4 regions of the Pseudomonas ulcerans genome follow, and region 3 is predicted to be linked to each of the others. Evidence: predicted binding sites of a transcription regulator. Region 3 holds the regulator's gene; each other region holds the start of a gene.
The links. Region 3 encodes sigma-54, which starts transcription at its own class of promoters, with help from an activator protein. Its sites were predicted from a motif close to ANTGGCATNNANNTTGCTNT; they were not measured.
Positions count from the first base shown of each region.

Region 1: V0R59_RS24955 (ammonium transporter) is a predicted target of sigma-54. The motif match lies at 5,140-5,159, and genes of this name have one in related genera.
Region 2: V0R59_RS12810 (circularly permuted type 2 ATP-grasp protein) is a predicted target of sigma-54. The motif match lies at 2,926-2,945, and genes of this name have one in related genera.
Region 4: V0R59_RS30640 (CmpA/NrtA family ABC transporter substrate-binding protein) is a predicted target of sigma-54. The motif match lies at 1,854-1,873, and genes of this name have one in related genera.

Region 1 covers NZ_JAZDQN010000037.1:57,164-64,314, forward strand. Annotated here, with positions in the region: gene V0R59_RS24925 (DUF1989 domain-containing protein) at 1-447, shown strand, start outside; partial or broken gene V0R59_RS24930 (PAS domain-containing protein) at 908-1,240, shown strand; partial or broken gene V0R59_RS24935 (methyl-accepting chemotaxis protein) at 1,280-1,486, shown strand; gene V0R59_RS24940 (ammonium transporter) at 1,695-3,053, shown strand; gene V0R59_RS24945 (hypothetical protein) at 3,065-3,244, shown strand; gene V0R59_RS24950 (DMT family transporter) at 3,301-3,642, opposite strand; gene V0R59_RS24955 (ammonium transporter) at 3,709-5,028, opposite strand; gene V0R59_RS24960 (ABC transporter substrate-binding protein) at 5,477-7,054, shown strand.
Region 2 covers NZ_JAZDQN010000011.1:93,372-100,522, forward strand. Annotated here, with positions in the region: gene V0R59_RS12795 (LTA synthase family protein) at 1-1,876, shown strand, start outside; gene V0R59_RS12800 (hypothetical protein) at 2,033-2,269, shown strand; gene V0R59_RS12805 (ribonuclease E inhibitor RraB) at 2,444-2,773, shown strand; gene V0R59_RS12810 (circularly permuted type 2 ATP-grasp protein) at 2,978-4,387, shown strand; gene V0R59_RS12815 (alpha-E domain-containing protein) at 4,391-5,341, shown strand; gene V0R59_RS12820 (transglutaminase family protein) at 5,338-6,132, shown strand; gene V0R59_RS12825 (cytochrome c) at 6,116-6,931, opposite strand.
Region 3 covers NZ_JAZDQN010000013.1:18,738-25,888, reverse strand. Annotated here, with positions in the region: gene V0R59_RS14105 (class II fumarate hydratase) at 1-898, shown strand, start outside; gene V0R59_RS14100 (hypothetical protein) at 926-1,387, shown strand; gene V0R59_RS14095 (superoxide dismutase) at 1,387-1,998, shown strand; gene V0R59_RS14090 (ZIP family metal transporter) at 2,010-2,903, shown strand; gene V0R59_RS14085 (HPr family phosphocarrier protein) at 3,009-3,281, opposite strand; gene rapZ (RNase adapter RapZ) at 3,302-4,156, opposite strand; gene ptsN (PTS IIA-like nitrogen regulatory protein PtsN) at 4,160-4,624, opposite strand; gene hpf (ribosome hibernation-promoting factor, HPF/YfiA family) at 4,637-4,945, opposite strand; gene V0R59_RS14065 (RNA polymerase factor sigma-54) at 5,027-6,520, opposite strand; gene lptB (LPS export ABC transporter ATP-binding protein) at 6,695-7,151, opposite strand, start outside.
Region 4 covers NZ_JAZDQN010000072.1:7,846-14,996, reverse strand. Annotated here, with positions in the region: gene rmf (ribosome modulation factor) at 440-655, shown strand; gene V0R59_RS30645 (quinone-dependent dihydroorotate dehydrogenase) at 760-1,785, opposite strand; gene V0R59_RS30640 (CmpA/NrtA family ABC transporter substrate-binding protein) at 1,945-3,132, shown strand; gene V0R59_RS30635 (ANTAR domain-containing response regulator) at 3,147-3,722, shown strand; gene V0R59_RS30630 (nitrate/nitrite transporter) at 3,994-5,205, shown strand; gene V0R59_RS30625 (bifunctional protein-serine/threonine kinase/phosphatase) at 5,205-6,875, shown strand; gene V0R59_RS30620 (OmpA family protein) at 6,940-7,151, opposite strand, start outside.

The DNA of each region.
Region 1 (7,151 bases), on a different contig from region 3:
CAGGCCCTCGACATGCTGCGCATCGAGGCCGGGCTGGTCTTCGCCGGCTACGAGTTCAGCGACCAGACCGATCCCTTCGAAGCCGGCATCGGTTTTTGCGTGCCATTGCAGAGCAAGCAGGCCGACTTCATCGGCCGGGCTGCCCTGACAAGGCGCAGCGCCGAACCGCAACAGCGCCTGGTGGGCCTGGAACTGGAGGGCAACGAGGCGGCGGCCCACGGCGATTGCGTGCGCATCGGCCGCGCCCAGGTCGGGGTGATCACCAGCGCCACCCGCTCGCCGGTGCTGGGCAAGAACATCGCCCTGTGCCGCCTCGACGTGGCCCATTGCGCGGCGGGGACGCTGGTCGAGGTGGGCAAGCTGGATGGCCAGCAGAAACGCATCGCGGCGAAGGTTGCCGCCAGCACCGTCGCCTACGACCCGGAAAAACGTCGGGTTCGTTCGTGAAACTGGATGGGAAATTGCAGGCAAGAGGGACAGGGATTGTCCCTTGCGCAAGGAGAACCTGACGATGTGGTTCAGCAACGCTTCCAGTGACCTGGCCAACGAACTGAGCCAATGGCTCGACCAGCTTGCTCGCAACGGCTCTGCCACGGCCCATTCGCCGGTATTGCAGCGCCAGCCGCGCCTGCTTGGCAGCCTGGAACACCTGCAGCGCGACTGGGGCGAGTTGCAACGGATCCGCCAGCAGGCCGAGCACTATGTGCCGCCACCGTGCACCGCCGAAGAGCTTGCTGCGCTGCAACGGCACCTGGCCGAGGCGCAGGCCCAGGTGGCACGCCTGGGCAGCGAGCGCGATGCCGCCCTGCAACAGCTCGACAGCCTGCACGCCGAGCGCGAGCGCTGGGACGAGGACCGCCAGGTCTGGGAACTGACCAAGCGCACCCTCACCGAAGGCTGCTGGGCCATGAACGTGGTCAATGGCGACCCGGACCATGCGCAGAACGTGATTCGCTGGTCGGAACAGTTCCGCGCCCTGATCGGCTATGGCCGCGACGAATTTCCCGATGGCTGGGACAGCTACTTCGCGGTGGTCAACGCCGACGACCTGAAACAGGTGATGAAGGCCTTCAACGCCGCCATGGCCGACGGCCAGGGCGATGGGCTGTATGCCGTGGAATACCGCATGCGCCACAAGACCCGTGGCGAAGTCTGGTTCCGCGAGCGCGGCCGCTGCCTGCGCGACGGCAAGGGGCGGCTGACCTGGGTGACCGGCGCAGTGCGCGAGATCAGCGACGAGAAGACCGCCGCGACCCTGCATGACCGCGAGCAGGCCAGCATCCAGGCCACCTACGGGCAGATCGCCCAGGTCGCCGGGGTGATCCGCGGCATCGCCGAGCAGACCAACCTGCTGGCGCTCAATGCGGCGATCGAGGCGGCCCGGGCTGGCGAGGGTGGCCGCGGGTTCGCGGTGGTGGCCGACGAAGTGCGCAACCTGGCCCGAAGGACCCAGGAGTCCGTGCAGCAGATCCAGAACATGTTGCAGTCCTGAAAAGCGACGCAGCCCCCTGTAGGAGCGGGTTTACCCGCGATTGCAATAGTGAATTCACCGACGCCATCGCGGGTAAACCCGCTCCTACAGGGTCCGCGTCACTGCCCTGAAACCACACAACAACAAAAGCCTTCAAAGGCTAGCAGTCCACTTCCTTCTGCCCACCACAACATTCCACAGCATGTGCATCGAGGATCGAGTGATGGAAGAACAGAAAGCCCCCACGGTCGAGGAGCTCAAAGCCCTCATCGACATGACCAACACCCTCAACATGGAGATCTTCTACTGGTGGTGCATCGCCCTGATGATCCTGATCCACGCCGGCTTCCTGTCCTATGAGATCGGCGCCTCGCGGCTGAAGAACGCCCTCGCCGCCGGGGTCAAGAACATCCTCGCCTTCGGCTTCATCGTGCCGACCTTCTTCCTGTTCGGCTGGGCCATCTACAACGCCTTCCCCGACGGCCTGGTGCCGCGCATGGACGCCCTCAGCGCCGCCATGCCGTGGAGCCAGAGCATGGGCCCGAACATCAAGGACAACGCCACCGGGATCTTCTGGGCGGCCTTCGCCCTGTTCGCCGCCACCACCGGTTCGATCCTGTCCGGGGCGATCATCGAGCGTGCGCGCATGAGTGCCTTCATCATCATGACCGTGCTGCTCGGTTCGGTGCTGTGGCTGTTCGGCGCAGCCTGGGGCTGGCACCCACAAGGCTGGCTGACCGTGCAGTGGGGCTACCATGACGTCGGCGCGGCGGGCGTGGTGCACATGATCGCCGGCTTCTTCGCCCTTGCCGTGGTGATCAACCTCGGCGCACGCATCGGCCGCTTCAACCCGGACGGCAGCGCCAACGCCATCGTCGGCCACAGCATGCCGATGAGCGTGGTCGGCCTGATGCTGATCATCGTCGGCTTCTTCGGCTTCCTCGGCGGCTGCATCATCTACAGCTCCGGAGCGCAGTGGATCAACATCTACGGCCAGCCGACCACCCTCTCCGCCTTCGCCTTCAACACCCTGATGGGCTTCGCCGGCGGGCTGATCGGCGCCTACCTGACCACCCGCGAGCCGTACTGGATGATGTCCGGCGGCCTGGTCGGGATCATCTCCGTGGCCCCGGGCCTCGACCTCTACCACCCCGGCCTGGCCTACCTGATCGGCATGGGCGTGGCGGCCATGGCCCCGCTGGTGAACAACCTGCTGCTGAAACTGCGCCTCGACGACGCCGTCGGCGCCTTCGCCGTGCACGGCTTCGGTGGCTTCGCCGGGCTCGTGATCAGCGGCGTGTTCCTCGCCGGCTACCCGAACATGAACGGCATGGCCGAGATCAGCTTCATGGGGCAACTGGGCGGTGCGGTGGTGATGGCGGCCCTGGGCTTCATCCCCGGCTACCTGGTCTCCTGGGCCCTGAAGAAGGCCGGCGTGTTGCGCGTCCCGGCGCATGCCGAGGAACGCGGCCTGGACCTGACCGAAGTGCCGGCCCAGGCCTATCCGGAATGGAGTGGAATCTACGGCGAGCCCGCCAAGCCACAGGCTCGCCTGGTCGCAGAAAGCAAAGCCACCGTCTGAGGAGAACCCGCATGAGCATCAGCACCTACGAAGGCGCCAGCGCCGTCTTCACCTTCGCCGACAAACCCGCCGTGCTCGGCGTGATCACTGTGGTGGTGATCGCGGTCACCCTGTACGCCCTGGTCACTACCTTCGTGCATGAGAAGCACAGCTACGCGATGGCGGACGAGGAACTGCCGAAGCTGAAGTAAGCGTCACTGGCCTGGTGGCGGGCAACGTCCGCGACCAGGCCTTCACGAACCCCGCATCAAACCGCCTGCCCTTCCCCCACCAGCTTCAACCCCACGATCCCGCCGACGATCATCAGCAGGCACAAGCCCTTCAGCACCCCCAGCGATTCCCCGAGAAACACACTCCCGTACACCACCGTCCCCAGCGTCCCGATGCCCACCCACACCGCATAGGCCAGGCCCAGCGGCAGTTCCCTGACCGACAGGCTCAGCAGGTAGATGCTCAACGCCAGGAACAGCCCGCAGTACAGGCTCGGCCAGAGCCGGGTGAAACCATCGGTACGCGGGATGATCGAGGCATACAGCACTTCGCAGGCCCCGGCCGCCAGCAGATACGTCCATCCATTCAACCAACCCACAGGCTTCTCCTTTCACGACAAATGCCAACGCCGGCACAAGGTGCCGGCGCTGTTTTCAACGGCGGATCAGTTGGAGTACTTGTACCCGACCTCGCCATGGGCAGAGAGGTCGAGGCCGTCCACTTCCGCCTCTTCATCCACCCTCAGCCCGCCGCACAGCGCCGCCGCCACCTTGAAGGCAACCCAGCTGCTGACGGCAGAGAACAGGATGCTGAACAGGATCGCCCCGCCGTTGACCGCCAGTTGCTCCATCAGGCCGCGGCCTTCGGCGAAGCCCTGGCCACCGATCGCCGTGAGGGCGAACACCGGGGTCAGCAGGCCGCCGAGAATCCCCGCCACGCCGTGCACGCCAAACACATCGAAGGCGTCGTCGAGGCCGATCATCGGCTTGAGCTTGTCCACCGACCAGACGCACACCGGGCCGGCGATGAAGCCCAGCAGGATCGCCCCCATGGGCCCGACGAAACCACAGGCCGGGGTGATCGCGACGAGGCCGGCGATGGCCCCGGAGATCGCTCCGAACAGGCTCGGGCGGCCACGGTACTGCCACTCGACGATCAACCAGCCCAGGGCACCGGCGCAGCTGGCAAGCATGGTGTTGACCATCACCAGCATGGCGAAGCCGCTGGCGGCCAGGGCGCAGCCGCCGCAGAAGCCGAGCCAGCCGACCCAGAGCATGCAGCCGCCGGTGTAGGTCATGGTCATGTTGTGCGGGGCCAGGGCCTGGGTGCCGAAACCACGGCGGCGCCCGAGCATCCAGGCGCCCACCAGGGCGGCGATGCCGACATTCAGGTGCACCACGTTGCCGCCGGCGAAGTCCTGCACGCCGAGGTTGAACACCCAGCCACCGCCCCAGCCCATATGGGCCATCGGCAGGTAGTTGAGAGTCAGCCAGAACGCCATGAACACCATGACCGCGGAGAATTTCATGCGCTCGGCAAAGGCGCCGACGATGATCGCCGGGGTGATCGCGGCGAACAGCAGCATGAACAGGAAGTACAGGTACTCGGGGATGGTGCCGGTGATCGAGTCCTTGTCCACGCCGCGCAGGAACAGCTTGTCCAGGCCACCGATGAACGACTGCAGCGAACCGCCGTCGGTGAAGGTCAGGCTGTAGCCGTACAGGGCGAACAGCACCGCTGCCAGCGACGCGGTGCAGAACACCTGCATGAGGATCGACAGCACGTTCTTGCTCCGCGCCATGCCGCCATAGAACAGCGCCAGGCCCGGCAACATCATCAACAGCACCACCAGCGAACACAGGGCGACGAACGCCGTGTCGCCGCTGTTGATGGTCGGGGTGGCGTCCTCGGCTAATGCCGATGCCGCCCCCAGCATCAGGGAAAGGCCCAAGGTACCGCGGACCACAGGTGAAAACCGGATCATTGCCCACTGCCTCCAATCGATGGGAATGCCGGTTTCCACGAAAGCGCGGAATCACCGGCATGGGGTGCCCTGCGGAGCGTCGCTCCGGAGCGGTGTGACTGCCCCGGCTGCAACGCAAGAGGTCTGCCAAATCGTGAAGCTGCGCGAAAATTTCCGCAGTCGATTGAAAGTAAAGGGTTTTTATCTAGCAACCAGCCCTCGGACCAGGGCCAGATCAAATTCCTGAAAGGAAATTATTTTTCTTTTGGTGCAATTAATTCGCACACATCACCAGTTTGGTGCTGCTGGCGCTCGAACGCTGACCTGCTGATGGCCTGCTGCTCCAGCAACAACACACGACCCACCTGCCCACCGGTTTTCCCGGCAAACCCAGCAAAACCGGGACTTTGCCCCGGATGGCGTGAAACCTGCTCTGACCCGCTGCAACGAATCCCTCAGAGACTCCCGCATGATCGAACGCCCTCCCTTCACCCGCCGCCGCTTCCTCGGCAACAGCCTGGCCCTCGGTGGCCTGGTCCTGGGCGGCGGCCTGCTCGCCGGCTGCGGCGATGACAGCCAGTCCGCCGCCAATCTCGACGGCACCACCCCGCGCTACGGCGGCCGCCTGCGCCTGGGCATCCTCGATGGCAACCAGGCCGGCAACCTCGATGCGCACAAGCCGGTGGGCAGCGGCATCGTTCGCGGCTTCGCCCTGTACAGCAAGCTCTGGGAGTGGGACGAGAACATGCTGCCGCGCCTGGCCCTGGCCGAAGAGGCCGAGGTCAGCGCGGACGGCAAGGTGTGGACCCTGCGCCTGCACAAGGACCTGGAGTTCCACCACGGCAAGACCATCGACGCCGACGACCTGCAGTTCTCCATCCGCCGCCTCACCGACCCGCAACTGGCCTCGCCCTACGCCGCGCTGCTGCACTGGATCGACCGCGACAACCTGGAGAAGCTCGACAACCGCACCCTGCGCGTCCGCTTCAAGGACGGCGCGGGCTTCGTGCCGTTGCCGGAAACCTGGGTGAATTTCGGCGGCATCGTGCCCGTGGACTATCACCCGGTGACCAATCCCGTCGGCGCCGGTCCCTACCGGTTCAAGAGTTTCAACGCCGGCCAGCGCTCGCTGTTCACCCGTTTCGAGAACTACTACAAGTCCGGCCGCCCCTACGCCGACGAACTGGAAATCATCGGCTTCAAGGACCAGACCTCACGCCTTGCCGCGCTCAAGGCCGGCCAGCTGGACATGGCCAACGCCCTGGCGGCCGAGCACCTGCGCCTGATCGAGAACGACCCGCGCCTGCAGGTGCTGACCTCGGTCACCGGCAACTGGCTGAGCCTGGACATGAACACGCAGAAGGCGCCGTTCGACGACCCGCGGGTGCGCCAGGCGTTTCGCCTGCTGGCCGATCGCGAGGAACTGGTGGCGCGAGTGCTCAACGGCCAGGGACGAGCGGCCAACGACCTCTATGCACCGAACGACCCTACCTTCGACCACGCCATCCCGCCGCGCCGCCAGGACCTGGACAAGGCCCGGGCGCTGTTGCGCGAAGCAGGGCAAGAAAACCTCAAGCTGGAGCTGGTGGCCGAACAGGAAGGCGTGGCGCTGTCCTCGGCCCTGGTGTTCGCCGAGCAGGCCCGTCGGGCAGGCGTGGACATCAGCGTGCGCCAGGTGGATGGGGCCACCTTCAATGGTCCGCAGCATACGGAATGGACCTTCAGCACCGGCGGCAGCATCGGCGCGCCGTTCCTGACCTGCGCGCTGCATGCCGATGCGCCGGTGTCGGTGGCGAACAAGACCCACTTCGACGATCCGCGTTTTTCCGAACTGTTCCTGCAGGCGCTGGCCGAACCGGACCTGGAGAAGCGCAAGCCGCTGGTGCACGAGGCGCAGCGGATCCAGTACGAGCGTGGCGGGATGCTGGTGTGGGGCTATGCCAACCTGGTGGATGGCTTTGCCCGGCGGGTGGGCGGTGCGGCGGCGGAGAAGACCCTGTTCCCGACCTGGCGCTTCGATCAGCTGTGGTTGCGCGATCAGGCTTGAGCCTATCAGGCTGCGCTATCGCGCGGAGAACAGGCCCAAGAGCGACGCGGCCCCTGTGGGAGCGGGTTCACCCGCGATTGCGTCGGTGATGCCACCA
Region 2 (7,151 bases), on a different contig from region 3:
GCGCTTCGACCTGCGCGTCGTCGTCTACCTGAGTATCCCGCTGTTGCTGGCGATCCTCAGTGCCCGGGCCATGGCCGCTCGCGGCCTGTTCCGCCTGTGGCTGACCGTGACGTCCAGCGTCACGCTGTTCCTCGGCCTGGTGGAGATGGACTTCTACCGCGAGTTCCACCAGCGCCTCAACGGCCTGGTATTCCAGTACATCAAGGAAGATCCGAAGACCGTCTCCAGCATGCTCTGGTACGGCTTCCCGGTGGTTCGCTACCTGCTGGCCTGGGTAGTTGGCACCGTGGTCATGAGCCTGGCGTTCAAGGGCATCGACCGCCTGACCCGCCCTCGCGGCCAGTACCAGAGCAATCTGGCCGGTGCGCGCAGTGTGGCGCCTTGGTACGTGCGTGGCGTGGTGTTCGTCATGATCCTCCTGGTGGCCGTGGTCGCCGCACGTGGCACCCTGCGCCAGGGCCCGCCCATGCGCTGGGGCGATGCCTTCACCACCGACTCGAACTTCGTCAACCAGCTGGGCCTCAATGGCACCCTGACCCTGATCGACGCCGCCAAGAGCCGCATGTCCGAGGACCGCGACAACATCTGGAAAGCCACCCTCGACCAGCAGGTCGCGCAGGAAACCGTGCGCAGCATGCTGCTGACGCCGAACGACAAGCTGGTCGACGCCGATGAAGCGGCGATCCGCCGCGACTTCACCCCGCCGGCAGACAAGACCCTGCCGATCAAGAACGTGGTGGTGATCCTCATGGAAAGCTTCGCCGGCCACTCCGTCGGTGCGCTGGGCGGCAAGGGCAACATCACCCCGTACTTCGACAAGCTGGCCGAGGAAGGCCTGCTGTTCGATCGCTTCTTCTCCAACGGCACCCATACCCACCAGGGCATGTTTGCCACCATGGCCTGCTTCCCCAACCTGCCAGGCTTCGAATACCTGATGCAGACTCCGGAAGGCGGTCACAAGCTGTCCGGCCTGCCGGCGCTGCTCAGCGCCCGCGACTATGACGACGTTTACGTCTACAACGGTGACTTCGCCTGGGACAACCAGTCCGGCTTCTTCGGCAACCAGGGCATGACCACCTTCATCGGCCGTCGCGACTTCGTCAATCCGGTGTTCTCCGACCCGACCTGGGGCGTGTCCGACCAGGACATGTTCGACCGCGGTGCCCAGGAGCTGGCCCACAACTACGGCAAGAAACCTTTCTATGCCTTGCTCCAGACCCTGTCCAACCACACGCCGTACGCGCTGCCGGCGCAGTTGCCGGTTGAGCCGGTCACCGGTTTCGGTCGCCTCGACGAGCACCTGACCGCCATGCGCTACTCCGACTGGGCGTTGGGCCAGTTCTTCGAGAAGGCGCGCAAGGAGCCGTACTTCAAGGAAACCCTGTTCGTCATCGTCGGCGACCACGGCTTCGGCAACAACCAGCAGGTCACCGAGCTGGACCTGGGCCGCTTCAACGTGCCGATGCTGATGATCGCACCGGGCATCCAGGAGAAGTTCGGCAAGCGCAGCCATATCGTCGGCACCCAGATCGACATCGTGCCGACCATCATGGGCCGCCTCGGTGGCGAAACCCGTCATCAGTGCTGGGGACGCGACCTGCTCAACCTGCCGGAAGGCGACCAGGGCATGGGCATGGTCAAGCCGTCGGGCAGCGAACAGATCGTCGGCCTGTTCCAGGGCGATCACCTGTTGATCGAGTCCAAAGACATGGCGCCGCGCGTCTACCGCTACCAGCTCGGCAGCGAGTTCAAGGCCGAGCTGATCGAAAGCCCGGAACAGGCTGCGATGCAGAAGAAACTCGAATCCTTCATCCAGACCGCGACCAAGAGCCTGCTGGACAACACCGCCGGTGTGGTTCATGGCATTCCGAAGTGATCGCCCCTGGCTGATATGCAATTCCGAGGACCCCGGCTTGCCGGGGTCTTTTTTGGTCCGTGGCTGGCGCCACGCAACTGGAACAACGCCCCTTGGCCATGGTCAACGGAAGGTAGGCTGGAAATACCCCGTACTTCCATTCGAGGACTACGCCAGATGAAAGAGTGGGAAATCACCTTCGTGGACCAGAAGGGCGAACGCACCTCGTTGCTGTTCGCTTGCGAAAACCGTCCGAGCATCGAAGACGCTGCGCGGCGGATCAGGGGCCACTTGTTCCCGGTCATGGATGAACTCGACCTCAACGACTTCCAGGACCGCGCCGATTGCCCGACCGCCAAGTGGCTGAAGGAGCAGAGCGGCGTGGAAATCACCGGAATCGCCGAGAAAGCCTGAATCGACTCAGCTGGCGATGTGCCAAGGCTGACGCTACGCTGCAAACAAGGCCGTCGTTTTTCCGGCGCCGGTCTTTGCCGTCGTTACATCCGCTCGAGAACCCCGCCCGCCAGGGCAGCAGGGTTGATGCGAACGCATCGAAAGTCTATCCATCGTGAGTGAGGAGGACGATTCATGAGCAACCTGTACGAAGACATCAGCAGCACCGTACTGCGCCGCATGAAAGAAGGCGGCTTCGACTTCACGCAAATCCATCCCATCGAGTTTTACGCGGTATTCCCGGACGAGGACCGGGCGCGCAGGGCTGCAGGCAAGTTTCGTGGCGAGTCGCTGTGTGCCCTGGTGCACGAGAGCGATGAAGGCTGGCAACTGGAATTGAGCAAGATCATGTACGCCACCCACGGTGGCATCGGCGCCTTCGAGCAGGACTTCGAGGCAGTGATCCGGCCGCTCGGCGGCGAGGCCCAGGGCTGGGGCGTCAAGCAGGAACGACTGATGACCTGAAACCCCTCCCGGGGCGGCGCCTGCCGCAGCCCCGGGCCAACCTGCGCTTCGCAATGAAGCGTGTGCCCCACGGTCGTGGACACGGCTGCACAAGTCTGGTGCGACGACCTTTCTCAGATTTTTCAACTCCTTGATTTGAAGGACTTATTGCCGATGGCACGGGCCTTGCGATGAGGTTCGTGCACGGGTGACAAGGAGTTCGGCATGATTCGCAAGTTCTACGACGAGATGTACGCCGCCGACGGTCAGCTCCGTCCGCACTATCGGGAATTCGCCCGCTGGCTGGGGGAAACGCCCCCGGAACTGCTGGCGCAACGCCGCCGCGAGGCCGATCTGCTGTTCCATCGCGCCGGCATCACGTTCACCCTCTACGGCGACGAACAGGGCACCGAGCGCCTGATCCCCTTCGACACCATTCCGCGGGCCATCCCGGCCAGCGAATGGCGCATGGTGGAGCGCGGCTGCATCCAGCGGGTCAAGGCGCTGAACCTGTTCCTGGCCGATCTGTACCACGAGCAACGCATCCTGCGCGCCGGGATCATTCCCGCCGAGCAGGTCCTGGCCAACGACCAGTACCAGCTGGCGATGCAGGGCCTGAGCCTGCACCGCGGACTCTACGCGCACATCGCCGGGGTCGACCTGGTGCGCGATGGCGATGGCACCTACTACGTCCTCGAAGACAACCTGCGCACCCCCAGCGGGGTCAGCTACATGCTCGAAGACCGCAAGATGATGATGCGCCTGTTCCCGGAGCTGTTCGCCGCCCAGCGCATCGCCCCCATCGACCACTACCCGAACCTGCTGCTCGACACCCTGAAGAGCGCAAGCCCGCTGGACAACCCCAGTGTCGTGGTGCTGACCCCGGGACGCTTCAACAGCGCCTTCTTCGAGCATGCCTTCCTCGCCCGTGAGATGGGCGTGGAACTGGTGGAAGGTGCCGACCTGTTCGTCCGCGACGAACGGGTGTTCATGCGCACCACCGGCGGACCGAAGCCGGTTGACGTGATCTACCGCCGCCTCGACGACGCCTACCTCGACCCGCTGGCGTTCAACCCGGAATCCATGCTTGGCGTGCCCGGCCTGCTCTCCGCCTACCGCTGCGGCAACGTGGTGCTGGCCAATGCCATCGGCACCGGTGTCGCCGACGACAAGTCGATCTACCCCTATGTCACCGACATGATCCGCTTCTACCTCGACGAGGAACCCATCCTGAACAACGTGCCCACCTGGCAATGCCGCAATCCCGCCGAGCTGTCCCATGTGCTGGCGCACCTGCCGGAGCTGGTGGTCAAGGAAACCCAGGGTTCCGGCGGCTACGGCATGCTGGTGGGGCCGGCCTCGACCCAGGCGGAAATCGCCGCGTTCGCCGAACGCATCAAGGCCCGTCCGGCGGCCTATATCGCCCAGCCGACCCTGTCCCTGTCGACCTGCCCGACCTTCGTCGAGAACGGCATCGCGCCGCGCCATATCGACCTGCGGCCGTTCGTTCTCTCCGGGCGCGATACCCGCGTGGTGCCCGGCGGTCTGACCCGGGTGGCCCTGCGCGAGGGCTCGCTGGTGGTGAACTCGTCCCAGGGCGGCGGCACCAAGGACACCTGGGTGGTGGAGGACTGAACCATGCTCAGCAGAACCGCTTCCGACCTGTACTGGATGTCGCGCTACCTGGAGCGCGCGGAAAACCTCGCGCGCATGCTCGATGTCAGCTATTCGCTGTCGCTGATGCCGCAGGATGGCCGTGGCGACGGCCTGGACGAAATGACCCTGGCCCTGCGCATCACCGGTACCCTCGACGACTACCTGGACCGGCATGGCCAACTGCATGCCGAACGCCTGCTGCATTTCTTCGCCCTCGACCCCGAGAACCCCGCGAGCATCTACAGTTGCCTCGGCGCGGCGCGGGCCTGTGCCCATGCGGTACGCGGCAAGATCACTGCCGACATGTGGGAAAACATCAACGCCACCTGGCTGGAGATCCGCGGCATCGCCGAGCAGGGCCTGGGGCGCTATGGCATGAGTCGCTTCTGCGAGTGGATCAAGGAGCGCTCGCACCTGTTCCGCGGTGCCACCTACGGCACCATCATGCGCAACGATGCCTTCCGTTTCATCCGCCTCGGTACCTTCATCGAGCGCGCCGACAACACCCTGCGCCTGCTCGATGCGCGCTACGAGATGTTCGGCGAGGCGGCGGAGCATGTCAGCGACAGCTCCGCCCGTGGTTACTACCAATGGAGCGCCTTGCTCCGTGCCCTGTCCTCGTTCGAGGCCTATACCGAGATCTACCGCGACGCCCCCACGGCGCGCCACGTAGCCGAACTGCTGCTCCTGCGTGCCGACGTGCCCCGTTCCCTGCGCGCCTGCACCGAGGAAATCGACCAGATCCTGGCCAGCCTGCCCGGCAGCAACGGCCGCCCGGCTCAGCGCCTGGCGGCGGAGGTGGATGCCAGGCTGCGCTACACCGGCATCGACGAAGTCCTGTCCCAGGGCCTGCACCCCTGGCTGAACCATTACATCCCGCTGGTGCGCGAATTGGGCAATGCCATCCACAGCGCTTACCTGGAGGTCGTATGAGACTGACAATCAGCCACGAAACCGCTTACCACTATGAAGACCAGGTGCGTACCAGCATCCAGTACCTGCGCCTGACCCCGCCCGACAACCAGCGCCAGCAGGTGCTGCAATGGCAACTGGACCTGCCGCGCCCGGTACAGGCCCGGCGCGATCCGTTCGGCAACATCCTTCACGTGCTGAGCCTGGAGGAACCCCATGCCGACCTGCTGATCGCCGCCCGCGGCGAAGTGGAGATCGATCCCGACCTCGAAGCCGAGCAGGACAGCCAGTCGCCCTTGCCGTTCCTGCGCTTCACCCGCCTGACCGAAGCCGATGCCGCGTTGCGCGCCTTCGCCAGCCAGCACTGCGGCGAGTACCGCGACCGTGGCGCGCTGATCGGCCTGATGGGCGCCCTGCACGCGCACATGGCCTACCGCCCGGGGGCGACGGAGGTGGAGACCAGCGCCGCCCAGGCTTTCGCTGGCGCGGCGGGTGTCTGTCAGGACCATGCCCACGCCTTCATTGCCTGCGCCCGCAGCCTGCAGGTGCCGGCGCGCTATGTCTCGGGGTATCTGTTCGACAATGCCAGCCAGCACATGGCCAGCCATGCCTGGGCCGAGGCCTGGCTGGACGACGCCTGGTACAGCTTCGACGTGACCAACCAGCTGGCGGTACCGGAACGCCACCTCAAGCTGGCGGTGGGCCTGGATTACCTGGATGCCTGCCCGGTACGCGGCATGCGGCGCGGCGGCGGCTACGAGCAGATGCACGCCAACGTGCAGGTGACCTCCGGGTTCAACGCGCAGCAGTAGGGGTTTTACGTCCGGCCATGTGGCTGAGATAGGCGAGCAGGGCGTCGAGGTCGGCGTCCGTCAGCACCTCCTTGCTGAACCCCGGCATGCGCGCTTGCGGCCATTGCCGCAAATCCTGCGGATTGCGGATATAACGGCGAAGGAATTCCGGGTGAAAATATTCCGTCGGGTTGTACGGCAGGTTCAGGTCCGGGCCGAACTGGGCATCGCCGGCGTTGTTGAGACGGTGGCAGGCCAGGCAGTTCTTCTGGAACAGGGCGAAGCCGCGATTCACCGGGTCGCTGGCGCTTAGCCCGGGTGCCGGGCGCAAGGCGGGGAAACGTTCGGCCACCGGGGCCAGGCGGCGGATGCTGGCGACCTGGAACGGCCATTGTTCGGGGCTGATGCCGCTGGCTTGCGGTCGGGTCCAGACCAGGTAGAAGGGGCCGGCGCTCGGCTTGTCCGGGCCCAGGGGTGGCCACGGCTGGCGCGGATCTTCCACGGCCAGCCAGGCTTGCGCGGGGCCGGACTGGAGCAGTGGGCCGGCGGGCATTTCCGCGGCAAAGCCATCCAGGGCCACGGCCTGCAGGTGGTCTTCCGGCCTGATGCCGGTGAGCAGCGCGGCCAAGGGCACGGCGCGGTAGCGCATGGTCTTGTTGTAGGAGACGTCCTGGTCGATGCGGATCTCCCTGGCCTGCGGGTGCTTGAGCAGGGCTTCGCTGTCCCACTGGCGGCTAGTGCCGCCCAGCTCCAGGGTCAGTTGCGCGGCGTGCGCCGGCAGGCTCAGCAGGGCGAGCAGGAGCATGAGGCAACGGCGCATGGGCGAGTCTCCAACCAGTGAGGGTCGGCAGCATACACCAGCCATGAACGGACACTGAACGGCGAGCGCTCACCCGAACAGACGCGTGAGGTTGGGGAGGATCAGCAACAGTGTGGTGGCGAACAGGATGAGTCCCGCCTGACGTACCTTGTGTTGTTTGAGCATGGCTGTCTGCCTTTTTGTTGTTATTCCTGAGAGCCGGATGGCGTCCTTGTCCCGT
Region 3 (7,151 bases):
CCTGGTACAGGTGATCGAGGCCAAGGCCGAGCAGGTCCATCCGTTCGTCAAGACGGGCCGTACCCACCTGATGGACGCCATGCCGGTGCGCATGAGCCAGGTCCTCGGCGGCTGGACGCAGCAAGTCAAGGCCAGCATCGGCCACCTGCAAGACACCCTGCCCAGCCTGCAGGCTCTGGCCCAGGGCGGCACTGCGGTAGGGACTGGGATCAACGCCCACCCACAGTTCTCCGCGCTGTTTGCCAAGCAACTGAGCGGCCTGACCCAGGTCGACTTCGTGCCGGGTGAGAACCTGTTTGCGCTGATCGGCTCCCAGGACACTGCGGTTGCCGTCTCCGGCCAACTGAAGGCTACCGCCGTGGCCCTGATGAAGATCGCCAACGACCTGCGCTGGATGAACTCCGGCCCGCTCGCCGGTCTCGGCGAGATCGAACTGGAAGGCCTGCAGCCGGGCTCCTCGATCATGCCGGGCAAGGTCAATCCGGTGATCCCGGAAGCCACTGCGATGGTCGCTGCCCAGGTGATCGGCAATGACGCCACCATCGCCGTCGCCGGCCAGTCGGGCAACTTCGAGCTGAACGTGATGCTGCCGGTCATTGCCCGCAACCTGCTGGAAAGCATCGAGCTGATGGCCAATGCCAGCCGTCTGCTGGCCGACAAGGCCATCGCCAGCTTCAAGGTCAACGAGCCCAAGCTCAAGGAAGCCCTGGCGCGCAACCCGATTTTGGTCACCGCGCTGAACCCGATCATCGGCTACCAAAAGGCCGCCGAGATCGCCAAGACCGCCTACAAGCAGGGCCGCCCGATCATCGATGTAGCCCTGGAACACACCGAGCTGTCGCGTACCCAGCTGGAAGTCCTGCTGGATCCGGAGAAGCTCACCGCCGGCGGTATCTGATACCGCTCACCGCTTTGGAGGTTCGCCATGCAGCATTGGAAACGCACCACCGAAATCGCCAATCGCCTGTTCAACCAGGGCGATCTGGTCGACGCCCGCGAGCTGTACTTGCAGGCCCTGGCCCTGGCCCAGGTGCTTTTCGAGCGCTGGCATGACGCCGACGAAGCGGTGGCCGCCTGCGTGATTTCCCATCACAACCTGGCGGACCTGCACCTGCGCCTGAAACAGCCGCAGGAGAGCGCCGAATATCTCTGCGCGATCCACCAGCGGCTGCTCAGTGCCAGCCAGGACACGCGCCTGTCCCAGGGCCTGCGTGAAGCCGCCCTGCGCCAGAGCGGCAAGACCTACACCGAACTCTTGAGCTTCATCAGCGAGTACGGCCAGTACCCGCGCACCGAGCGGCTGCTGTATCGGCAGGAACCGCAGCCGGGTGTGCTGGCCGGTCAGGACCCCGTGATCACCCAAGCCTTCCAACAAGGAATCCACTGATGCCACATACCTTGCCTGCACTGCCTTACGCGTACGATGCCCTGGAACCGCACATCGATGCGCAGACCATGGAAATCCACTACACCAAGCACCACCAGACCTACATCAACAACCTCAACGCCGCCATCGACGGCACCGAGTGGGCCGAGTGGCCGGTGGAGAAGCTGGTGGCCGCAGTCAAGCAACTGCCGCAAAACCTCCAGGCCGCGGTGATCAACCAGGGCGGCGGGCACGCCAACCACAGCCTGTTCTGGACAGTGATGGCGCCCAAGGGCGGTGGTCTGCCGCAAGGCTCGGTGGCCAAGGCCATCGACGAACAACTGGGCGGTTTCGACGCCTTCAAGGACGCCTTCACCAAAGCTGCACTGACCCGCTTCGGTAGCGGCTGGGCATGGCTGAGCGTCACCCCGGAGAAGAAGCTGGTGGTGGAAAGCAGCGGCAACCAGGACAGCCCGCTGATGAATGGCAACACGCCAATCCTCGGCCTGGACGTCTGGGAGCACGCCTACTACCTGCGCTACCAGAACCGTCGCCCGGAATACATCAACGCCTTCTACAACGTGGTTGACTGGGCCGAAGTCGAACGGCGCTACGTTGCTGCCCTGGCGTGAGTGAAAGACGGATGCGTTCGGATGTCTTGTCCATAGGCAGTGTGCGCTTGTTCCGTCTGGCCCTGGGTACCGTGCTGTTGTTGGTCGGTACCGCCTTGCTGTTGGCCCAGGCTATCGCCTGGCTCGATCTCGAACCGCGCATGCTGCGCGCGCTGGAGGGCGGTGCCTTGTGTGCCCTGGGCACTGCGCTGGGCGCCGTTCCGGTGCTGGTGATCCGCAACATGCCGGTGGCCCTGGCCGATTCCCTTCTGGGCTTTGGTGCTGGTGTCATGCTGGCGGCCACGGCCTTTTCCCTGATCATCCCGGGGCTGGATGCCGCTCAGTCGGTCGGCTTCGGCAAGTGGGGGGCGGGTGGCCTGATCAGCTTAGGCCTGTTGTTCGGTGCCTTCTGCCTGTACCTGGTGGATCGCAAGGTTGCCGGTGCCTCGCCGGAGGCGCTGGTGGCGTCCGGCAGCCAGCCGGTGGTGCCGGCGCGTATCTGGGTGTTCGTCATCGCGATCATTGCCCACAACATCCCGGAAGGCATGGCCATTGGCGTGTCGGCTGGTGGTGGCATGCCGGACGCGGACAGCCTGGCGATGGGCATCGCCCTGCAGGACGTGCCGGAAGGCCTGGTCATTGCCCTGGTGCTGGCAGGTGCTGGGATGGCGCGTTTCCAGGCGTTCCTGATCGGTGCTGCGTCCGGGCTGGTCGAACCGGCGGCTGCCGTGCTCTGTGCCTGGCTGGTGAAACTGGCCGAACTGGCGTTGCCGCTGGGGCTGGCCTTTGCCGCAGGAGCCATGCTGTTGGTGGTGACCCAGGAAATCATTCCTGAATCGCGGGCCAATGGGCATCATCGCTTGGCGAGCCTGGGGCTTTGCGTCGGATTCTGCTTGATGATGGTGATGGATACGGCGTTGTCCTGATCCCGCCCTTGCACCCAGGCCTTGTGCGGTTCTTCGCAGGTGAGCCAGCTACAGCAGGCTGCATGAAAAAGCCCGCCAATTGGCGGGCTTTTTCATTACAGGCGATCACTCGCCTTCGTCAAACCGGTTGTTGATCAGCTCGATCAGTCCATCCAGCGCGGCCTGCTCCTCTTCGCCCTCGGTCAGCAGGTGCACCTTGGTGCCTTTGCCGGCGGCCAGCATCATCACCGCCATGATGCTCTTGCCGTCCACCAGCCTGTCCGGCGCGCGCCCAACCTTGACCGTGCAGGGAAACTTGCCGGCCACGCCGACGAACTTGGCGGCGGCGCGGGCATGCAGCCCCAGCTTGTTGATGATCTCGATTTCGATTGCGGGCATCGCGGGTGGGATCCTGTGGGCTAGAGGTCGCGGTGACGGACCTGGACATTCTTCAAGATGGGTTGCAGCAACTGGCCCAGGCGTTCGGTCAGGTAGACGGAGCGGTGGTGACCGCCCGTGCAGCCGATGGCGATGGTCACGTAAGCACGGTTGCTGGCGGCGAAGCGTGGCAACCATTTCAGCAGGTAGGAGGAGATGTCCTGGAACATCTCTTCCACGTCCGGCTGCGCGGCAAGGTAGTCGATGACCGGTTGATCCCGCCCGGAGTGCTCGCGCAGTTCCGGCTTCCAGTACGGATTCGGCAGGCAGCGCACGTCGAACACCACGTCGGCATCCACCGGCATGCCGCGTTTGAAGCCGAAGGACTCGATCAGGAACGCCGTGCCGGGCTCCGGCTGGTTGAGCAGGCGCAGCTTGATCGAATCACGCAACTGGTACAGGTTCAGGTTGGTGGTATCGATCTTCAGGTCTGCCAAGTCGGCGATGGGCCCGAGCAGCTCGCTCTCGACCCGGATCGCCTCGGCCAGGGAGCGGTCCGGGTTGGTCAGCGGGTGGCGGCGGCGGGTTTCGGAAAAGCGCTTGAGCAGGGTTTCCTCATCGGCATCCAGGTACAGCACGTCGCACTGGATGTGACGGGCGCGGGCTTCGTCGAGCAGTTCGGGGAAGCGCGTGAGGTGGCTGGGCAGGTTGCGGGCGTCGATCGATACCGCCACCCGCGGTTGCAGCAATTCCGTATTGATCAGTGCGCTCTCCGCCAACTGCGGAAGCAGGCCGGCGGGGAGGTTGTCGATACAGTAGTAACCATTGTCTTCCAGGACATCGAGGGCCGTACTTTTGCCGGATCCGGAACGGCCACTGACAATGATCAGGCGCATGGCTCAGCTTCCGTTCTGTTCGTCCAGGACAACCTGGTACAGGGCGGTGCTGCTGTTGGCGGCGCGCAGCTTGTCACGCACGTCCTTGCGGTCGAGCATGCTGGCAATCTGGCGAAGCAGTTCGAGGTGCGCATCAGTGGCGGCTTCCGGTACCAGCAGCACGAACAGCAGGTCTACCGGGGCGCCGTCGATGGCGTCGAAATCGATGGGGGCGTCCAGGTGCAGCAGGGCGCTGATCGGACTGGCGCACCCCTTGAGACGGCAGTGGGGAATGGCGATGCCATTGCCGAAGCCCGTCGAACCGAGTTTCTCCCGGTCGATCAGGCTCTTGAACACGTCCTGGGTGTCCAGCTCGGGAACTTCCTTCCCGATCAGGTTGGCGATCTGTTCGAGTACACGCTTTTTACTGCCGCCCGGCACGTTCACGAGGGAACGGCCGGGGGTCAGGATGGATTCAAGTCGGATCATGGATGAGGGGGATCAGCGGGCAGCTGCACCTTGCAGCAGACTTTGCTGTTTTTCCTTGTGTTTTTTCAGTTGGCGGTCGAGCTTGTCGGTCAGGAGGTCGATGGCGGCATACATGTCTTCGTGCTCTGCGTTCGCTACCACTTCACCGCCGGGAATCTGCAAGGTCGCTTCGATCTTCTGCTGCAGCTTCTCGACCTTGAGGATCACCTGCACATTGGTGATGCGGTCGTAGTGGCGCTCGAGCCGGGCGAGTTTTTCCCCGATGTAGGTACGCAGGGCCTCGGTGACTTCTACATGTTGTCCACTGATGTTGACTTGCATACTGCTTCTCCTTTGTTGCCGTGCATAAAGAGGCAGGTGTTGCGCCTGCCACTGAATTGCGATGGCACACCTCAGGGAAGGTCACATCAATCGCTTGCGTTCACTCGATGGTGCGATACCGAGGGACTCGCGGTACTTGGCGACGGTGCGACGTGCTACCTGGATGCCTTGTGCCTCCAGTAAACCAGCGATCTTGCTGTCACTCAATGGCTTTTTCTGATTTTCCGCGGCAACCAGTTTCTTGATGATCGCGCGGATGGCAGTGGACGAGCATTCACCGCCTTCGGAGGTGCTCACATGACTGGAGAAAAAGTACTTCAGTTCATAGATTCCCCGGGGCGTGTGCATGTATTTCTGCGTGGTGACCCGGGAAATGGTCGATTCGTGCATGCCCACCGCCTCGGCGATGTCGTGCAGGACCAGCGGCTTCATGGCCTCGTCGCCGTGATCGAGGAAACCACGCTGGTGCTCGACGATCTGGGTCGCCACCTTCATCAGCGTCTCGTTGCGGCTCTGCAGGCTCTTGATGAACCAGCGCGCCTCCTGCAACTGGTTGCGCATGAAGGTGTTGTCGGCGCTGGTGTCGGCACGGCGGACGAAGCCGGCATACTGCGGATTGACCCGCAGGCGCGGTACCGCTTCCTGGTTCAGTTCCACCAGCCAGCGCTCGTTGTCCTTGCGCACGATCACGTCGGGGACCACGTATTCCGGCTCGCTCGACTCGATCTGCGAGCCGGGGCGAGGGTTCAGGCTCTGTACCAGCTCGATGACCTGGCGCAGTTCGTCTTCCTTGAGCTTCATGCGGCGCATCAGCTGGCTGTAGTCGCGGCTGCCGAGCAGGTCGATGTAGTCACTGACCAGGCGCTGTGCTTCGCTCATCCACGGTGTGTTGGATGGCAACTGGCGCAGTTGCAGCAGCAGGCATTCGCCAAGGTTGCGCGCACCGATGCCGGCAGGCTCGAACTGCTGGATGCGGTGCAGGACGGCTTCGACCTCGTCCAGCTCGATGTCGAGCTCGGGATCGAAGGAGTCGCAGATTTCTTCCAGGGTCTCGTCGAGGTAGCCCTGGTTGTTGATGCAGTCGATGAGGGTGACGGCAATCAGCCGGTCGGTATCCGACATCGGTGCCAGGTTCAACTGCCAGAGCAGGTGGCTTTGCAGGCTCTCGCCCGCAGACGTACGGGTGGTGAAGTCCCACTCGTCATCATCGTTGCTTGGCAGGCTGCTGGCGCTGGTCTGGTAGATGTCTTCCCATGCGGTGTCCACCGGCAGTTCGTTGGGAATGCGCTCGTTCCATTCGCCTTCTTCGAGGTTTTCCGCGCTGGGGGCGGATTGCTCGAAGCTGCTTTCCTGCGCTTCCGCGACCGGCTTGCTCTCGGCGTTGTCGGCCATGGGGTCGCTGTTGTCGAAGTCGTCGCCTTCTTCCTGGCGTTCGAGCATCGGGTTCGACTCCAGGGCTTCCTGGATTTCCTGCTGCAGGTCCAGCGTGGAAAGCTGGAGCAGTCGGATGGCCTGTTGCAACTGCGGGGTCATCGTCAGTTGCTGGCCCATTCTTAGGACGAGCGATGGTTTCATGGCTGGGGCTTAACACCTTATTCGCCGGCGCGCATGCGCCATCTCTACACGGGCGCGGGGCGCCAATTTTAAGCAAGATATATGCCTGAAATTGATGCGTTTGCCTAGAGCGCTGTAACAATTAAGCCGTAATAATGGCTGAATGCCAGCGCTCGGTCACTCCGGTACGTCGACCTACAGGCGGAACTCGTGGCCGAGGTACACCTCTTTCACCAGCTGGTTGGCCAGGATGGTTTCCGAATCGCCTTCGGCAATCAGCTGGCCATCGTTGACGATGTAAGCGGTTTCGCAGATATCCAGGGTTTCACGGACGTTGTGGTCGGTGATCAGGACGCCGATGCCCTTGGCCTTCAGGTGATGGATGATCTGCTTGATGTCGCCGACCGAGATCGGGTCGACACCGGCAAAGGGTTCGTCGAGCAGGATGAACTTCGGCGCGGTAGCCAGGGCCCGGGCGATTTCCACGCGACGACGTTCGCCACCGGACAGGCTCATGCCGAGGTTGTCACGGATGTGGCTGATGTGGAATTCCTGCAGCAGGCTTTCCAGCTCCTTGCGCCGTCCATCGCGGTCGAGGTCCTGGCGGGTTTCCAGGATCGCCATGATGTTGTCGGCGACCGACAGCTTGCGG
Region 4 (7,151 bases), on a different contig from region 3:
CGTGCCGGGCCGCCCGCCGAGGACCTTTCGCGGGAGGCAAAAAGGCTTTGATCGTCGGGCAGAATGAAAAATTCTGTTGCTGAAGGGATAAAACGCGACCCTTCGTCGATTTATTTGCACGCGCCGGAAAACGGTCTCGGCGATGGCGTTTTGCTCTACAGGGCGGGCAAATCCTGATGATAGCTGGCTTTACCCGTGCTCCCCTTCCGAAGCAATTTTTTACTTATCCTCTCACCCATGGAAAGGTTACGTGCTTATGACAAATCGTTCGTTCACACGCCCTTTCCTATTGGTTAGAACTCTAATCAGGTCGTGACCGCAACGGTACGACACTTCAGCCCGCGACGCCGGCAGCGGGCGCTACACCGGCAGAACGAATCTGCCCGGCCTCAAACGAGGCCGACGGGACATTACAGTCAACAAATGAGGGCAGTACCCTATGAGAAGACTTAAGCGTGATCCGTTGGAAAGAGCATTTTCACGTGGCTACCAATACGGAGTCACCGGCAAATCCCGCGAGCTTTGCCCCTTCACCCTGCCGTCCGTGCGCCAGGCATGGATCAATGGCTGGCGTGAAGGACGGGGCGACAACTGGGATGGCATGACCGGCACCGCTGGTATCCATAGACTCAACGAAGTTCACGCCGTTGGCTGATCGAGGAGCTTCAACCGAATAACCGTTTCACATGCGCGCCCTATCCGGGCGGCGGGCTTCGGCCCAGGGGGCCCCTTCGTGGGGCCCTTTTTTATGCCCGGGTTTCAGCGGTTCGGCATGGCGGCGATGGCATCCACCGCCTCGCGGATCAGCGCCGGCCCCTTGTAGATGAAGCCGGAGTAGATCTGCACCAGGCTCGCGCCTGCGGCGATTTTCTCGGCGGCATGACGACCCTCGGTGATACCGCCGGCAGCGATGATCGGCATGCGGCCGGCCAGTTCGCCCGCCAGCACCTTGACGGTGTTGGTGCTTTTCTCGCGCACCGGGGCGCCGGACAAACCGCCCGCCTCGTCGGCATGGTTGAGGCCTTCGACGCCTTCGCGGCTGAGGGTAGTGTTGGTGGCGATCACCGCATCCATGCCCGACTCAAGCAGCGCCGAAGCCACCAGCGCGGTTTCTTCGTCGGTCATGTCCGGGGCGATCTTGATGGCCAGCGGCACGCGCTTGCCATGGGCCACGGCCAGTTCCTCGCGGCGCACGGCCAGGGCGTCGAGCAGTTGCTTGAGCGAGTCGCCGAACTGCAGGCTGCGCAGGCCCGGGGTGTTCGGCGAGCTGACGTTGACGGTGATGTAGCTGGCGTGGGTGTAGACCTTGTCCAGGCAGATCAGGTAGTCGTCGACGGCGCGTTCGACCGGGGTGTCGAAGTTCTTGCCGATGTTGATGCCGAGCACGCCCTTGTAGTTGGACGCGCGCACGCGGTTGAGCAGGTTGTCGACGCCGAGGTTGTTGAAGCCCATGCGGTTGATGATCGCCTCGGCTTCCGGCAGGCGGAAGATCCGCGGCTTCGGGTTGCCCGGCTGGGGACGCGGGGTCACGGTACCGATCTCGACGAAACCGAAGCCCAGCTGGCCGAAACCGTCGATGGCCGCGCCGTTCTTGTCCAGGCCCGCGGCCAGGCCCACCGGGTTGGCGAACTCCAGGCCCATGACGGTCACCGGCAGGCGCGCCGGAGCCTTGGTCAACAGTCCGTTGAGGCCCAGACGGCCACCGGCGCCGATCAGGTCGAGCGACAGGTCGTGGGAAGTTTCCGGGGACAGTTTGAACAACAGCTGGCGGGCCAGGTTATACATAGGCGGGCTTGGCTCAGGAGTTTGAAGAGGTGGCGATTATAGCCACGCCGGGTTCGCGGCGACAGGCCCTTGGCATATGCGTTGCTTGATGTCTTGCCACGAGGCCGGCATTTTTCGATGCGCCGGCCACCGCTTTTCTTGCCGGGCGAACGCATTCCGATGACAGACCTTTCCCCTCCCCCCCTGGCCTGGCTGCACGGCAGCGACGCGCCGGAAAAGACCAGCCTGAACATCGGCTTCATGGCCCTCAGCGACTGCGCCCCACTGGTGGTGGCAGCAACCCAGGGCTTCGCCCAGCCCCATGGCCTGACCCTGAACCTCAAGCGGCAGAGCTCCTGGGCCGGGCTGCGCGACGGCCTGCTCAGCGGCGAGCTGGATGCCGCCCACTGCCTGTACGGCCTGGCCTATGCGGTGCACCTGGGAATCGGCGTGGCGGCGACACCGATGGCCGTGCTGATGGGCCTGAACCACAACGGCCAGGCCATCAACCTGTCGCCGGACTTGCAGGCCCTGGGCGTGACCAATGGCGAGGCACTGCAACGGCACGTGCACCAAAGTCGGACAAAACTGACATTCGCCCAGACCTTTCCCACCGGCACCCACGCCATGTGGCTGTATTACTGGCTCGCCAGCCAGGGCATCCATCCCTTGCACGACGTCAACAGCGTGGTGGTGCCCCCCGCACAGATGCTCGCCCACCTGCGGGCCGGGCGCATCGACGGGTTCTGCGTCGGCGAACCCTGGTCGGCGGATGCGGTGAACCAGGGCATGGGCTTCACCCTGGCCACCAGCCAGTCGATCTGGCCGGACCATCCGGAAAAGGTCCTGGCCAGCAATAGCGATTTCGTACAGCAATGCCCGAACAGCGCCCGCGCCCTCGTCGCCTCGGTGCTGGCGGCGAGCCGCTTCATCGAGGCCAGCGCGGAAAACCGCCGCGCCACCGCGCAGTTGCTCAGCGCGGCCAACTACCTCGACGCGCCGCTGGCCGCCATCGAGCCGCGCATGCTGGGCGACTACGAGGATGGCCTGGGCAACCGCTGGCACGATCCCCATGGACTGAGCCTGTTCGAAGATGGCAAGGCCACGGTACCGTACCTGTCCGACGGCATGTGGTTCATGACCCAGTTCCGTCGCTGGGGCCTGCTGCGGGAAGACCCGGACTACCTCGCCGTGGCCCGCCAGGTCCAGCAACTGGGCCTGTACCGCGACGCCGCCACCAGCCTGGGCATCGACTGCCCGCTGGCCGCCATGCGCAGCAGCCGCCTGATCGACGGAACGGTCTGGGATGGCAGCGATCCCCGGGGCTATGCCCACGGGTTTCGCCTGCACGCTTTGTCCGACGCTTGACGGGAGTTGCCCAGATGCTGCGAATCCTGTTGATCGACGACACCGAGAAAAAAGTCGGGCGCCTGCACGCGGCGCTGGTGGAGGCCGGTTTCGAGGTGATCGAAGCCTCGTGCCTGACCATCGACCTGCCGGCGCGCGTCGAAACGGTGCGTCCAGACGTGATCCTGATCGATACCGAGTCACCCGGCCGTGACGTGATGGACCAGGTGGTACTGGTGAGTCGCGATCTGCCGCGGCCAATCGTAATGTTCACCGACGAGCACGACCCCGGGGTGATGCGCCAGGCGATCCAGGCCGGGGTCAGTGCCTATATCGTCGAAGGCATCCATGCCCGGCGCCTGCAGCCGATCCTCGACGTGGCCATGGCCCGTTTCGAGAGCGACCAGGCGCTCAAGGCCCAGCTCCACGCCCGCGACCAGCAGTTGGCGGAGCGCAAGCGCATCGAGCTGGCCAAGGGGCTGCTGATGAAGATGAGGGACTGCGACGAAGAACAGGCCTACACCCTGATGCGCCGGCAGGCCATGAGCAAGCAGCAGAAGCTGATCCAGGTGGCGGAGCAGATCATTGCCATGCATGACCTGTTGGGTTGATTGATTAACCAATGGTTTTTGCACCGACCCTGTGGGAGCGGGTTTACCCGCGATTGCGGCAGTGGTTTCGCCGACGTAATCGCGGGTAAACCCGCTCCCACAGGATCCGCATTGCTGCTCAGCCCCGGGAGCTGGCCCGGCTCTTGCTAAGAATCCTGCGGTAGCCAATGGCGGTTGCCCCGAACCCCATCCGACAAAGACGTCGCTCTCCCCCTCGCACCACGCGAGCCGGGAAGCGGCGTTTTTTTGTTTCAGCCCCTTGAGGTGCTCCATGAATACGAGCTTCTGGAAATCCGGGCATGTCCCGACCCTGTTCGCCGCCTTCCTCTATTTCGACCTGAGCTTCATGGTCTGGTACCTGCTCGGCCCGCTGGCGGTGCAGATCGCCGCCGACCTGCAACTGACCACCCAGCAGCGCGGGCTGATGGTGGCGACGCCGATCCTCGCCGGTGCGGTGCTGCGCTTCATCATGGGCATCCTGGTCGACAAGCTGTCGCCGAAGACCGCCGGGCTGATTGGCCAGGTCATCGTGATCGTCGCCCTGTTCAGCGCCTGGAAGCTGGGGGTCAACAGCTACGAGCAGGCGCTGTTGCTCGGGGTATTCCTCGGCGTGGCCGGTGCCTCGTTCGCCGTGTCCCTGCCGCTGGCCTCGCAATGGTATCCACCGCAGCACCAGGGCAAGGCCATGGGCATCGCCGGCGCCGGCAACTCCGGCACTGTGTTCGCCGCCCTGCTCGCCCCGGTGCTGGCCGCCGCGTACGGCTGGAACAATGTCTTCGGCCTCGCCGTACTGCCGCTGCTGTTGACGCTGGCGCTGTTCGCCCTGCTCGCCCGCAATGCCCCGCAACGCCCGAAGCCCAAGGCCATGGCCGACTACCTCAAGGCCCTCGGTGACCGCGACAGCTGGTGGTTCATGTTCTTCTACAGCGTCACCTTCGGCGGCTTCATCGGCCTGGCCAGCGCCCTGCCCGGCTATTTCAACGACCAGTACGGCCTGGACCCGGTCAAGGCCGGCTACTACACCGCCGCCTGCGTCTTCGCCGGCAGCCTGATGCGCCCGCTGGGCGGCGCCCTGGCCGACCGCTTCGGCGGCATCCGCACCCTGCTGGCGATGTACAGCGTGGCGGCGATCTGCATCGCCGCCGTGGGCTTCAACCTGCCCAGTTCGGTGGCGGCGCTGGGGCTGTTCGTCAGCGCCATGCTCGGCCTCGGTGCCGGCAATGGCGCGGTGTTCCAGCTGGTGCCGCAGCGCTTCCGCCAGGAAATCGGGGTGATGACCGGCCTGATCGGCATGGCCGGCGGCATCGGTGGCTTCCTGCTGGCCGCGGGCCTGGGCACCATCAAGCAATACAGCGGCGACTACCAGCTGGGGCTGTGGCTGTTCGCCAGTCTCGGCGTGCTGGCATGGTTCGGCCTGCACGGCGTCAAGCGTCGCTGGCGCACCACCTGGGGCTCGGCAGCCGTGACCGCGGCGCGAGTCTGATGCCCCTGCGCCTGAGCTTTGCCCAGGCCAGCGCCTGCGGCCCGCGGGAGGAAAACCAGGACGCCACGCGCCTGGTCACCCCGGCGGCGGAACTGGCGGCGAGCAAAGGCTATCTGTTCGCCCTCGCCGACGGCGTCAGCCAGTGCGCCGACGGCGGCCTGGCCGCGCGGGCCAGCCTGCAGGCGCTGGCCATGGACTACTACGCCACGCCGCCGACCTGGGGCGTGGCCCAGGCCCTGGATCGCCTGCTGCTGGCGCAGAACCGCTGGCTACGCGCCAATGGCGGCGGCCAGCCGCTGCTGACCACCCTCAGCGCGCTGGTGCTGCGCGGCCAGCGCTTCACCCTGGCGCATGTCGGTGATTGCCGGGCCTATCGCTGGCACGACGGCAGCTTGCAGCGCATCAGCCAGGACCATGTCTGGGACCAACCCGGCATGCAGCACGTGCTCAAGCGCGCCCTCGGCCTGGACGAGCATGTGCTGGTGGACTATCTGGAAGGCGAGCTGCGCCGGGAAGAAGTGTTCGTCCTGCTCAGCGACGGCGTCTGGTGCGTGCTCGGCGAGCAGCAGATCGGCGGCGTGCTGCGCGACGCCACCGATCTCGAAGACGCCGGCGCGACCCTGGTCCGCATGGCCCACCTGGCCGGCAGCCAGGACAACGCCAGCGCGGTGCTGGTGCGGGTCGAGGAACCGGGGGCGGCCAGTCTCGGCGACACCCTGGCGCAATTGCGCCAATGGCCCCTGCCGCCGCCCCTGCGTGCGGGCCAGGCGTTCGAGGGTTGGCAGGTGGAAGCCCTGCTCGGCCACAGCCAGCAATCCCTGCGCTATCGAGTGCGTGATCGCGAGCAGCAGGCCTGGCTGTTGAAAACCCTGCCTCCCGGACGGGAACAGGACGGCGCCGCGCAACAGCAACTGCTGATGGAGGAATGGTTCCTGCGCCGGGTGGCCGGGCGCTGTTTTCCGGAAGTCCACCCGGGCAGCCAGCGCCAGCACCTGTACTACCTGATGCGCGAATACCCGGGTGTGACCCTGGCGGAGCATTTCGCCCGCCAAGGCCCGCTGTCGCTGCCGCAATGGCTGGATATCGCCCGGCAAAGCCTGCGCGCCGTGGGCATGCTGCACCGGCGCAATATCCTGCACCGCGATATCAAGCCGGAAAACCTCCATCTGGATCACGACGGCCAGCTGCGCCTGCTGGACTTCGGCCTCGCCTACTGCCCCGGCCTCTCCGAAGACCGCGCCCATGAACTGCCCGGCACCCCTTCGTTCATCGCCCCGGAAGCCTTCCAGGGCGAGCCGCCTGCGCCACGGCAGGATCTCTACGCACTGGGCGTCACGCTGTTCTGGCTGCTGACCGGGGAGTATCCCTATGGCGAGATCGAAGCCTTCCAGCGCCCGCGCTTCGGCAGCCCGGCCAGCGTCGCCCGGCTGCGCCCGGACGTGCCGGAATGGCTGGAGCGCAACCTGGCCCAGGCGGTAGCGCGCGACGCAAACGAGCGTTTCGAGACCGCCGAGCAATGGCTGTTGCTGCTGGAACAGGGCGAGCACCAGCCACTGGCGCTACGTCCGCGCCCACTGCTGGAACGCGAGCCGCTGAAGGTCTGGCGCGGCCTTGCCCTGCTCTCGCTGCTGCTCAACCTGCTCCTGCTGATCGTGCTGCTCAAGGGTTGAAAGGCAAATCGCAGGCAAAGAAAAGCCCGGCCGAAGCCGGGCTTTTCAGTAGCGCTCAGACCAATTACTTGGCTTGGGCTTCTACTTGAGCTTCAACGCGACGGTTGACAGCGCGACCAGCTTCGGTGGCGTTGTCGGCAACCGGACGGGACTCACCGTAGCCAACCGACTGAACGCGGCTCGACTCAACACCGTACTGCTGGGTCAGGACCTGCTTGACAGCAGCGGCGCGACGCTCGGACAGCTTCTGGTTGTAAGCGTCGGTACCGACGGAGT